3 regions of the Singulisphaera chitinilytica genome follow, and region 2 is predicted to be linked to each of the others. Evidence: riboswitches for the same ligand, from Rfam matches in the RefSeq annotation. Region 2 holds a riboswitch; each other region holds the start of a gene.

Evidence for each region. Region 2 has a riboswitch for cobalamin ahead of ACOYYX_RS00720 (ABC transporter substrate-binding protein). Riboswitches for the same ligand answer to the same signal wherever they lie in the genome.
Region 1: linked by a shared signal. The riboswitch ahead of ACOYYX_RS20985 (DUF1559 domain-containing protein) and the one ahead of ACOYYX_RS00720 (ABC transporter substrate-binding protein) in region 2 are both predicted to bind cobalamin.
Region 3: linked by a shared signal. The riboswitch ahead of ACOYYX_RS21075 (DUF1559 domain-containing protein) and the one ahead of ACOYYX_RS00720 (ABC transporter substrate-binding protein) in region 2 are both predicted to bind cobalamin.

The regions. Positions count from the first base shown of each region.
Region 1 is NZ_CP186274.1:5,265,694-5,268,962, reverse strand. It holds gene cobT (nicotinate-nucleotide--dimethylbenzimidazole phosphoribosyltransferase) at 1-43, opposite strand, end outside; gene ACOYYX_RS20995 (hypothetical protein) at 40-180, opposite strand; gene ACOYYX_RS20990 (hypothetical protein) at 177-308, opposite strand; gene ACOYYX_RS20985 (DUF1559 domain-containing protein) at 408-1,430, opposite strand; cobalamin riboswitch at 1,543-1,745, opposite strand; gene ACOYYX_RS20980 (hypothetical protein) at 1,885-2,247, opposite strand; gene ACOYYX_RS20975 (hypothetical protein) at 2,705-3,269, shown strand, end outside.
Region 2 is NZ_CP186274.1:200,142-203,410, forward strand. It holds gene ACOYYX_RS00715 (AP protein) at 1-889, opposite strand, end outside; cobalamin riboswitch at 1,086-1,289, shown strand; gene ACOYYX_RS00720 (ABC transporter substrate-binding protein) at 1,569-2,477, shown strand; gene ACOYYX_RS00725 (FecCD family ABC transporter permease) at 2,486-3,269, shown strand, end outside.
Region 3 is NZ_CP186274.1:5,284,841-5,288,109, forward strand. It holds gene ACOYYX_RS21065 (hypothetical protein) at 1-566, opposite strand, end outside; gene ACOYYX_RS21070 (hypothetical protein) at 622-801, opposite strand; gene ACOYYX_RS21075 (DUF1559 domain-containing protein) at 854-1,882, opposite strand; cobalamin riboswitch at 2,004-2,205, opposite strand; gene ACOYYX_RS21080 (hypothetical protein) at 2,990-3,199, opposite strand.

The DNA.
Region 1 (3,269 bases), 4.7 Mb from region 2:
TAGCCTCGTCTCGCCCGGGGGACTTGGGGATTGTTGGGTTCACGACGAGGATCGCTCCCCGGCATCGGCACCGATCCAGCGGGTGCATCCCCACCAGCCGATGATGGAGCCGGTCAGGAACAGGGCGGCGGCGATCCCGACGTGGTGGGATTCGAGGTGGTGTGCGAAGAGGATCATCATAGCGCCTTCCTCCTGCGCAGGCCCGCGCCGGCGAGCTTGGCCACCACGCCGAAGACGACTCCCGAGAGCAGGGAGACCGTGCCGAGGAAGATCATGTCATCCGAATGCAAGTCGTGCAGCCACTCCATGCGGTGGGGCTCCTCAAGGATTAAGGTTGCGTGAGAAAAGGTACGGATTCAGGCGTCGGGGCGGGGATACATAAAGAAAGTCCTCCTTTCGTCGCCCGCTCAGTAAGCATCCGACGAGACGACCTCCCCGCCCTGGCGCGTCACCATCGCCGCGACGATGCCGATCGGCGTCCGGTCTTTGAGGAAGCGTGCCGACCCATCAGCCATCAATACGTTTGATCCGGTGCTATGAAAGCTATAGATTTCATTATCATTCGAGCAATTCACCCCGCATGGGCCCGGCGACACCGAGCCGTCGTAGGTGGCCCCGTCGATCACGACCCCCTTGAGGTCGCTGGCCCAGACGCCCCCGGTGACGTGATTGCGAGGCGAGTTGGAGACCGGGGTGCCCGGGACCATGCCGCGACCACGCCAGAACTGGGGCCGATTGGACACTTCGATCACCAGCAGCGTGTTCGAGAGCCCGTCGGTGACCTGTGCAATCGGGCAGCCGTCGTCGATGCGATCCCTGGCCGTGTCCGAGCCCAGGTTGATAATGCCCGAACTGCTCCCCATCCCGAGCATCTTCTGCAAGGCCGCGGAGATCCCATAGGCGCTCCCGTAGTCCCAGGTCGCCCCGCGGTAGATCTGACGCGGAGCACTCGTGCTGCCGTAGAGCGTGAATTCGAAGCCCTCGCGACCGGACTGGGCCGAGGGGCAGGCGAAGATGCCGACCGAGGCCGTCGCGGTCGTCGTGTTCGCCGCGTCGTACCAGTGGACCTGGAAGTTCATGCTGGTGAAGGTCGTCGATTGCTCCATATACGGCAGCAGATGGGCCGGCCAGCCGTGGCGGGGCGGCGAGGGGGGGGAGTCGTAGAAGAGGCCGGTGCTCTGGCTCGGGAAGCAGCTATGGACCTGCTCGAAGCCGTGCAAGCCGAGGCCGATTTGCTTCAGATTATTGAGGCAGGATGCCCGGCGAGCCGCCTCGCGAGCCGCCTGGACCGCCGGCAAGAGCAGGGCGACGAGCACCCCGATGATGGCGATCACCACCAGCAACTCGATCAGCGAGAATGCCGGGCGCCGACGAGCATGTCGTCGAGCCGATGGGAATCCGACGGAGTGAATAGACTGAGACGAAGCCATGAGCAGACCTTCCTGCCGGCTAGGGCAAGGGTCGATGCTCCGGTGCTCCGTAGAAGGCCCTGTGCAGGCGGTCTGCGAGGGGACCCGCTCGGATGCCCGCGGCCGGAGCATCGCAGCAGAATCTCGACGGGCAGGTCTTCTGGCTCTCGGCTCGTAGCGGCCTTCGGACAACCTTCCCGCCTCGCGGCAGTGGTCGTAGCGTCCGAAGCCTGACCGATTACAGCGGCGGCCCCGCGCCGGATTTGCACCGGCTTCCCTATTCTCCCCCTCGCCCGAGTCGGTCGGGCAGGGGGCACCTGTCGAGGGAGATCATTAGAACCACGGGCCGCCCGGCGGTCAAGGATCGTGCCGGCCCAGCGCGTGATGGCTCTGGACAATGAGCCGAGACGTCACGATGCGAAGCGACCTCCGCGAAGGCTAGAAAATCTTGGGAGTGTAGCCTGACGCGGTGATCTCAGGACCGGAAAGCCTGGAGATCCCCATTCGAGGCCACCTTCGGTTTGCCGTGCGGACGATGGGCGAGATCGAGAGGCTCCTGACTTCGCCGGCCGCTCTTCTCCCCGTCCGCCAGGTAGAACTCGGAGAACTGGCCGAAGGTGATGTCGTCGCCCATGACGACCGACGCTTCGGCCTTGCGCAGCTCGGCGTCGAGCCGCGCCTGGGCGACGCGGTGGTCGCGCGTCGGATGACGCAGGTCTTCGAACCTCGTCAGCGGGCGGTAGGTGCGCCCGGCCTTGGTCCGCCGCACCTCCCCGAGCGCGGCGGTCACCCAGCAGCCGTATTTCTCGCTGTAGAACGCCTTGGCGGGTCGTCCCATGTCGCGGTCTCTCTCATGCGGTTCGCGAACTGTTGTCCCGCAGTTTCAGTGCTTTTGCACTCCTACTTGCACTGTGACAGCCGTTCACTAGCCGATGCAACCGCGCATAGAAATCCCCTCGGAGAACAAAATCCCCCAAGGGGTTACATCGAAATGGGCGGCGCTGGATTCGAACCAGCGACTTCCACCGTGTGAGGATGGATAAAATCTCGGCCGAGAAGCCCACGAACCTTCGATCGAGAGAGAACTTACAACATTCGACTCATCATCGCAAGAGGACGCGTAGCCTCTCATGTTTTCGCAAGGATTCTCGGTAAGACGAAAGTCCAAGGCCAGCGCAAAACGGTATGTACCGTTTTGCGATACCAGTCATCTATGACGACGCGGTGAGGATCACATGAATCGTGATCGGTAGGTTTAAGCTCGCCGCACGGTCAGCATCGACGGTCGGGCCGCGATGCATCAGGTGTGGCTGGCCCTGTTCCCGATGGCCATGATGCTCCGCTGTTTCCCGCACGACTGGCCGGGCATCCGCAGCCGGGTCAAGCTCAGCGGGTCATTCCGAGAGCGATCGACGCGGGTCTGGGAGTCGTATCGGGCCCCGTCCCGCGGGTGCTTCGCGCAGCGCCTGCGGCGGCTCCGCGAGTGGTCCCGTCACCGCGAGATGTCGGCATGGCTGCTCAAGCGAGTCGAGGCGCCGTGCGGCCGCTCGCGGGAGTATGCCGCGGCGTACTCGCACCCGGGCGGCCACCGGACGAGCAACATGCTGGACCGGCCGTTGCGCGGGATGAACCGCGACTTCGACCGCGGCCAGTACCTGCACGGCTCGGCCGCGGCCTGCCGGCTCCACTGCCGGGCCTGGGCGTGGCTGGCGAACTACGTCCCCTGGCACCCAGCGGTGGCGCGGGCTAAGGAGGGATGGCGCTACTCCGTTGAGCGGCTCAACCGCCATCGTCTCCAAGACGGCTGGCTTCAGAACCTGCTCGTCTCCGCCTCACTCGGCGGCCACGACTCGTCCCCAA
Region 2 (3,269 bases):
CTGTGGTGAAGATGACGGTGGTCGTGCCCTTGTATTTGGGGTTCGCCTGGAGCTCATCCCAGAGGATCTTGAGGTTCCCGTCGGCGTTGTGGGCGGCGTGCAGGTAGTGGTCGTAGTGGCCCTCGTGGGCGTGCTCGTCGGTGTCGCCCAGGCCGATGTACATGACCGACGGCGACTCATGCTTCAGGTGCTCGAGGGCCACCTGGAAGGTGAAGGCGTCGTTGCGGCAGCCTTCCCAGGTCTGCGGCGTCTGGGCCATCATGCGGTTGAGCACGAGTTCACCCTCCGAGAGGTTCTTGCGCTCGATGGGGACCCAGCCGGCGTTGATGTAGAGGCCGCTCCGCTCCCGGTTGAAGATGAACGGGTAGACATCCCACGACCCGATCACCGCGACTTTGCCCTTATAAGCGGGCAATTTGTTCAGCCACTCGAAGACGTTGACGTTGGGGTTGGGGACCTTGTTGTTGCTGTCGATGCGGTCGTCGGCGGAGCCGGTGAAGAGCTCGTTGTAGCCGGGGTAGGAGAAGTTCTTGCCGTTGGTGACGCGGGCCGGGCTCTTCTTGTCGTTGTTGCCGTAGATCTGCCCCTGGCGGGCGACGACCGTCCACAGGAAGGGCATGAGCGCCTCGCGGCGGGCCTCGGCGTTATCGCGCCAGAACTCGCGGCGGAGTTCGTCGACCCGGGCCACGCCGCCGTCCTTCTTGTTCAGCAGGGACTCTTCGGCCCCGCGGAAGACCTCCTGCCAGCGCAGGCCGTCGGCCGTGACGACCACGACATTCCTGGTGGCCAGGGCCGGCGCCTTCGGCTCGTCACCGCGAGCAAGCGGAGAATTCGTGTGGGAACCGGCCAGCAAAAGCAGGAGGAAGCAAGCTCGACGCAGCAACGTCATGACAACCTTTCTGTTCAACGCGGAGGGTTCTCGAGGGGGAAGGGCACGTCGTCGCGGATCGTCCTTGCGGGAGACCACGCGGTACGGCGTGTCGCGACGCCATCGTCGCTCATCGACAGGATTTCGGTGTGATTTTATGAGAAACGATTCGTGAATTTCGCGCCGAGACTTGACGGTCGGCCGGGCCTTTCGCTCTAATTTTGGCTTCCCGACGGGTGCTCCACGCCCACGATCCGGCGAGGGAGAGAATAGGGAAGACGGTGAGAATCCGTCGCGGGGCCGCCGCTGTCATCGGCGAGGCCCCCGGGCCGATTGTGCCACTGCCAGGTATGGCGGGAAGGCCGCCCGGGTGCCGTTACGAGCCGAAAGCCAGAAGACCTGCCCGTCGAGGTGCTGTTCCGATGCTTCGGCCGCAAGCATTTGGGCGCGCCGCTCGCGATTCGCCGGCGACGGGCCTGGTGCCCGAGGGCCAGAGCCCACCCTCACGCCCGACCCGGCACGAAAGTTCGCGTTCATGGCTCGCCGCCCCTCCAGTCGCCCCCGCATGCACTCCCCCGGCTCCGCCCTCGACGAGCCCCCGGCCAACCCCAGGCGCCATCGGCTCGCTGACGTTCTTACCACAGTCGGGAGCCGCAGGCCACCGAGCGTCGACCCTCGCGATCGGGAGCACGGGCAACCCATGAACCGACCAAACGCCTTACTCCGAGCGGCCTGGGCCCTCGCCGGCCTCGCGATCCTCGCGGCGTCGGGCTGCGGCGACGCGTCGAGATCGACCGCGAACCCCGACGCCAGGCCCGTCCGCATCGCGTCATTGACGCTGGCGACGGACGAGATGCTCACCGAGCTCGTGCCGACCGAGCGGGTCGTGAGCGTCACCGCGCTCGTCGACGACCCGACGATCTCGAACGTAGCGGGCCGCTATCCCGAGAAGATCGCGAGGCTCCGGGACATCCATGTCGAGCTGCTCCTCTCCCTGGGACCGGACCTGATCCTCGTCGCGCCTTATAATACGGCCGACTCCCTCCGCCTGCTGGAGAACTCGGGGCGCTCGACCTACCGCAACGAGGCCGTGAACAGCGTCGCCGAGATCGAGGAGGGCATCCTCAAGCTGGGCAAGCGACTGGGCGAGGCCGGGAAGGCCAAGGGCGTGGTCGAAGGGATGGAAGCGAGGCGACGAAAACTCGCCGAGCGCTTGCAAGGGGCAACGACCCGGCCCCGTGTCCTCTTCTGGTCGGCCGGATTCACTTCGGGGAAGAAGACGACCATCGACGACATCATCCGCGACGCCGGGGCCCTGAACGTGGCGGCCGAGATGGGGCTCGAGGGCTCGGTCGAGATCCCCCCCGAGCGCGTCGTCGCCGCCGACCCCGACATCGTGCTCCTCTCCCTCTGGAAGGACGACGAGCGGCAGGCGCAGGTGGCGAACCACCCGATCCTCCGGCAGCTCCGCGCGGTGAAAGAGAACCGCCTGGTGACGATCGAGGGGCGGTACATCACGAGCATCTCGCAGTTCGTGGTCGAAGGGGCCGAGCGGCTGGCGAAGGCCCTGCATCCCGACCGCTTCGCCGGCGACGGGGCCCCGCGATGAGGCGTGCGATGACCATCGCGGCCCTGCTCGGCCTCGCCTACGCGGTGCTCGCGCTGCTGGGGACGATCTGGGGCTCGGTGTCGATCCCCACGTCGCACGTCGCCCGGGTCCTGGCGTCAGCGATAGGGCTGGACCTCGGCGGCGGGAGCCCGGTCCCGGCCACGGAGCGGTTTCTCATCCTCCAGGTCCGGCTGCCGCAGGTCTTCCTGCTCGGCCTGGTCGGGGCGGCCCTGGCGACCTCAGGAGCGGCCTTGCAGGCGACGTTCGAGAACCCGCTAGCCGACCCCAGCATCCTCGGCGTCAGCGGCGGCGCGGCGCTCGGTGCGGTGCTGGCCATCCACAGCGGCATCGCCGAGACCGTCTTCCTGTCGCTGCCCCTGTGTGCCTTCTGCGGCGGGCTCGCCTCGTCGATGTTCGTCTACGCCATCACGTACTTCGAGGGCCACAGCACGGGCCCGACCCTGCTGCTGACGGGCGTGGCGGTGGGGAGCATGACGATCGCGGGGGTCTCGCTCGTGATGGTCATCACCGAGGTCCACCGCATCCAGGAGCTCCTCTTCTGGATGGTCGGGGGCGTGCGGAACCAGTCGTGGGAGCACGTCGGCCTTTGTGCCCTGCCGATCGCCCTGGGGATCGCCGGGCTCCTGAGCTTGCACCATCGGCTCGATGCGCTCCTGCTCGGCGAGGAGCAGGCGATGGCCGTGGGAGTGCCGGTCGCGGGGACGCGGCTCCTCGTCCTGCTCCTGACCGCCCTGGCCACCGGCGCGGCAACGGCCGTCAGCGGCTCGATCG
Region 3 (3,269 bases), 4.7 Mb from region 2:
GTTCGGATCTTGATGTCTTTCGGCGCCTCACCCCACTTCGTCATGATTGATGACACCGCATCCCTGGCCTGAGTGGCGGGAGCCACGTCGAGGTAGCTTGCCCGCTGAGTCCAGGCCGGCATGCTGAACGGCTTCTCGATCGGGGCCGAGCGTACGGTGCCGACTCGCCCTTCGAGCTCGACGAAAATGACCTGCTCGGTGTCGCCAGTCCGGGCGGTCAGGGCCAGGTCTCGCGAATAGGACGGGGCCTGGGAGTCAGACAGCTTGACGGGCGAAGGAGCCTCGCGGTTGATGGCCGAGACCACTTGCTCCGCCAGGGCGGCCGGCGTAGGGAACGTCGCCAGGGCCGTGCCGGCGACGTCCTTCGCGGTGATGAGCCGCACGGTTCGGTCGGAGAACCAGTCGGGATGGTTGAACAGGAAGGCCGTCACCCCGTAGAGCGTGACGAATGGAACCAGGGACAACCCTGCATACATGTGCGCACGTCGCACAAGTTTCATGGCCGCGTTGAAGCGGACCCGGGCTCGTGAGCGAGTGGCTGCCGCCGCAGCCGTATTGACCGACATCGTTGACTCCCTGGTGAACTGCGAACCTCGTGAGGGCAATCCGGGCCGAAACGACTCAACGTTCTTCGAGGTCGCCCTTGCTGAAAGCGCGAGGCTTTTCGCCGCCGGTGGCTGAAGGATCAGCCTGCTTTTTCAGGTCGATCGAGCCGGAATCGCCATTCGAGCACCCGGTGAATGCGACCGACAGGATGAGGGCCGCGGCGGCGAAGGATCGCCTCGCGTATGGAGCCATCATGGTGGAAGATCCCTGGATGGAGTCGTTGGGATGAAAGACGTGCGCCATCGGCTCAGTAGGAATCCGAGCTGATGACCTCGCCGCCCGACCTCGTCGAGAGCGCCTGGTAGACTCCGAGCCTCGACCCTGGCGCGAGGTTGTACATATTGGCGGCGGAATCGAAGGTCACGCCCGCCGCGGTGATGGTCGCCGGGTTGATCGACCAGGAGTCGATCGAGTCCTTGAGGAAGCGAACGGACCCATCGACGAACGCGAAGTTGGCACCCCCGGGGTGGAGGCTCGAGGCGTTCGCCACATAACGGGCCCCGAGCACGCCGACCGGCTTCTTGTAGGCGTTGATCGGGTAGTACGTCTCGAACATCGTGTCGTACCAGTACCCCGAGTTCCAGAACTGATTCACCAACTGGTCGGCCTGGGACAGCAGGGAGTGGCCCCGTTCGCCGATGGAGATGGTGTTGCTGGTCCCGTCCCTGATGTCGCTGATGCGAGTGGCACTATACATGTAGATCGTGCCATTCATGTTGCCGACCTGCTGCGGGAAGTTGCTCGCGGAGAGCTTGGGCCTGACGTCCCAGGTCCCCGTGCATCCGGCATAACTGATGAAGGCCTGCTCCCAGTTGCCGGGGGGCGGGGCCTGATAGATCGTCGGGGAGAGGGGCTGAAGTTCCGCCGCGGAGGCATCGCTCGGGCACGCGAATGCCGAGATGGCGACCCCCGCGATGGTCAGGTTGGCTGAATTCTTATACGAGAGGCTGAAGTTGGCGAGGTTGTAGACGGGCGTCTGCTCCATGTACGGCAGGATCATGACGAACATGCTGAAGCCGTCGGCCATCTTGCCCGCCCCGGTGCCGGATGCCGCCCAGAAAGAGCCGGGGGGCAGCGTGCCCGTGGCCGACTCATAATTGGATATGGCCAGGCTCATCTGCTTGAGGTTGTTCGTGCATTGGGCGCGGCGTGCGGCCTCGCGCGCCGCCTGGACGGCGGGGAGCAGCAGCGCGATCAGCACGGCGATGATCGCGATCACCACCAGGAGTTCGATGAGGGTGAAGCCGGTGCGTCGAGGGGGGATGCGCGCAGGCATGGGGGCGGTTCTTTCTGCCGGGCCGGGCAAGAGGAATTCGAATCGCTTCGACCCTCCGGCGCAAGGCTCGTGGCAGACGTTCTGCGAGCGGCCCGCCCGGATGCTCAGTGGCCGAAGCATCGGAACAGCAACTCGACGGGCAGGTCTTCTGGCTTACGGCTCCTGACGGCTCCCGGACCGCCTTCCCGCCCGCGGGCAGTGGCATCGTTGTCCGGAGCCTGGCCGAATACAGCGGCGGCCCCACGACGGATTCTCACCGTCTTCCCTATTATCCCCCGAGACCTCTTGCGTAGTCCGAGGGCACCTGTCGAGAGCGGCATTACACCCTTTCAAACACTCCCGCGTCAAGTCGCGAATCCGAGAATCCGGGATGCCCTCGCGATTTCAACCCCTCAGGCGAATACAAAAAATGATATGATCATTTTCCTCAAAAACGCCAATCCAGCACCGATCGACTGTACGCCTGGGACGAGGCCGCCGTCCATCCTTACAAAACATCATATCAATTGAAACCAGTTATTTATTGGAGGAGTTGTGGAATGGAGTATGAAACGTCCTCTCGGTGCCCCTCCACAAGGCGCGACGCCCCATTCTTTCAACACAAGTCCTTGCCTGGATTTGACAAGAAACGGCTCTCCTATCGGATGGCGGTCTCAGTATGTCGGGGGCACTCGATCCAGGCGAATCCGAACGCCGAACGCTCGATCACCACGGAATCCGCCTTGAGCCTCCGTCGAAATGACACCCGCGGCACCCAGGCGGGATTTCAGGCGGTGCCTATGGGAGCTGGTCAGGACAACCCCTTTTAGAGATGGTTGAGGTCCGGGGCGTCGTCGCTCGCACGTCGCGGAATAGCCGCTGGTGAACGTCCCCGGACCGGCTCCCGCTGAACAGCTATTCGGCTCAGGCAGGTTGATCGAGAACCGCAACAGTGTCGTGACCAGGTCGAACTGCCGGGTCTGCTGCTCGAGCCCGACGTCAGGGGCCAGGTGATGCTGGAGCCTGCGACTTCGGCCTCCCGAGTCGTAAGCGATCGGGTTCTTGCTCAGGAGTACCTCGAGCACGCCGGGCCGAAACTGGCCCTGGACGCAAGAGGGCCTCTCCTCTTCAAATATCGGGTGGCTGTGAGAGGCCGTTCTTGGCGGCCCATGTTGCGAGCGCCAAGCGGAAGATTTGGACCTTGGGGATGTGCGTCTCGCGATGCGCGTTCTCTAGCCAATCTACATACTCGGGCGAACCCTTCATGTGAATGACAGTTTCCCGCTCGGATCGCTCTTCGGGAGATTTCGGCAATTGTCCCATCTTGGGGCGTGCCATCAATTTTACTCCATCAAATATTCAACTTGTTAATTACACCGAGATGATCACTCTAGAGACTCATTCAAAA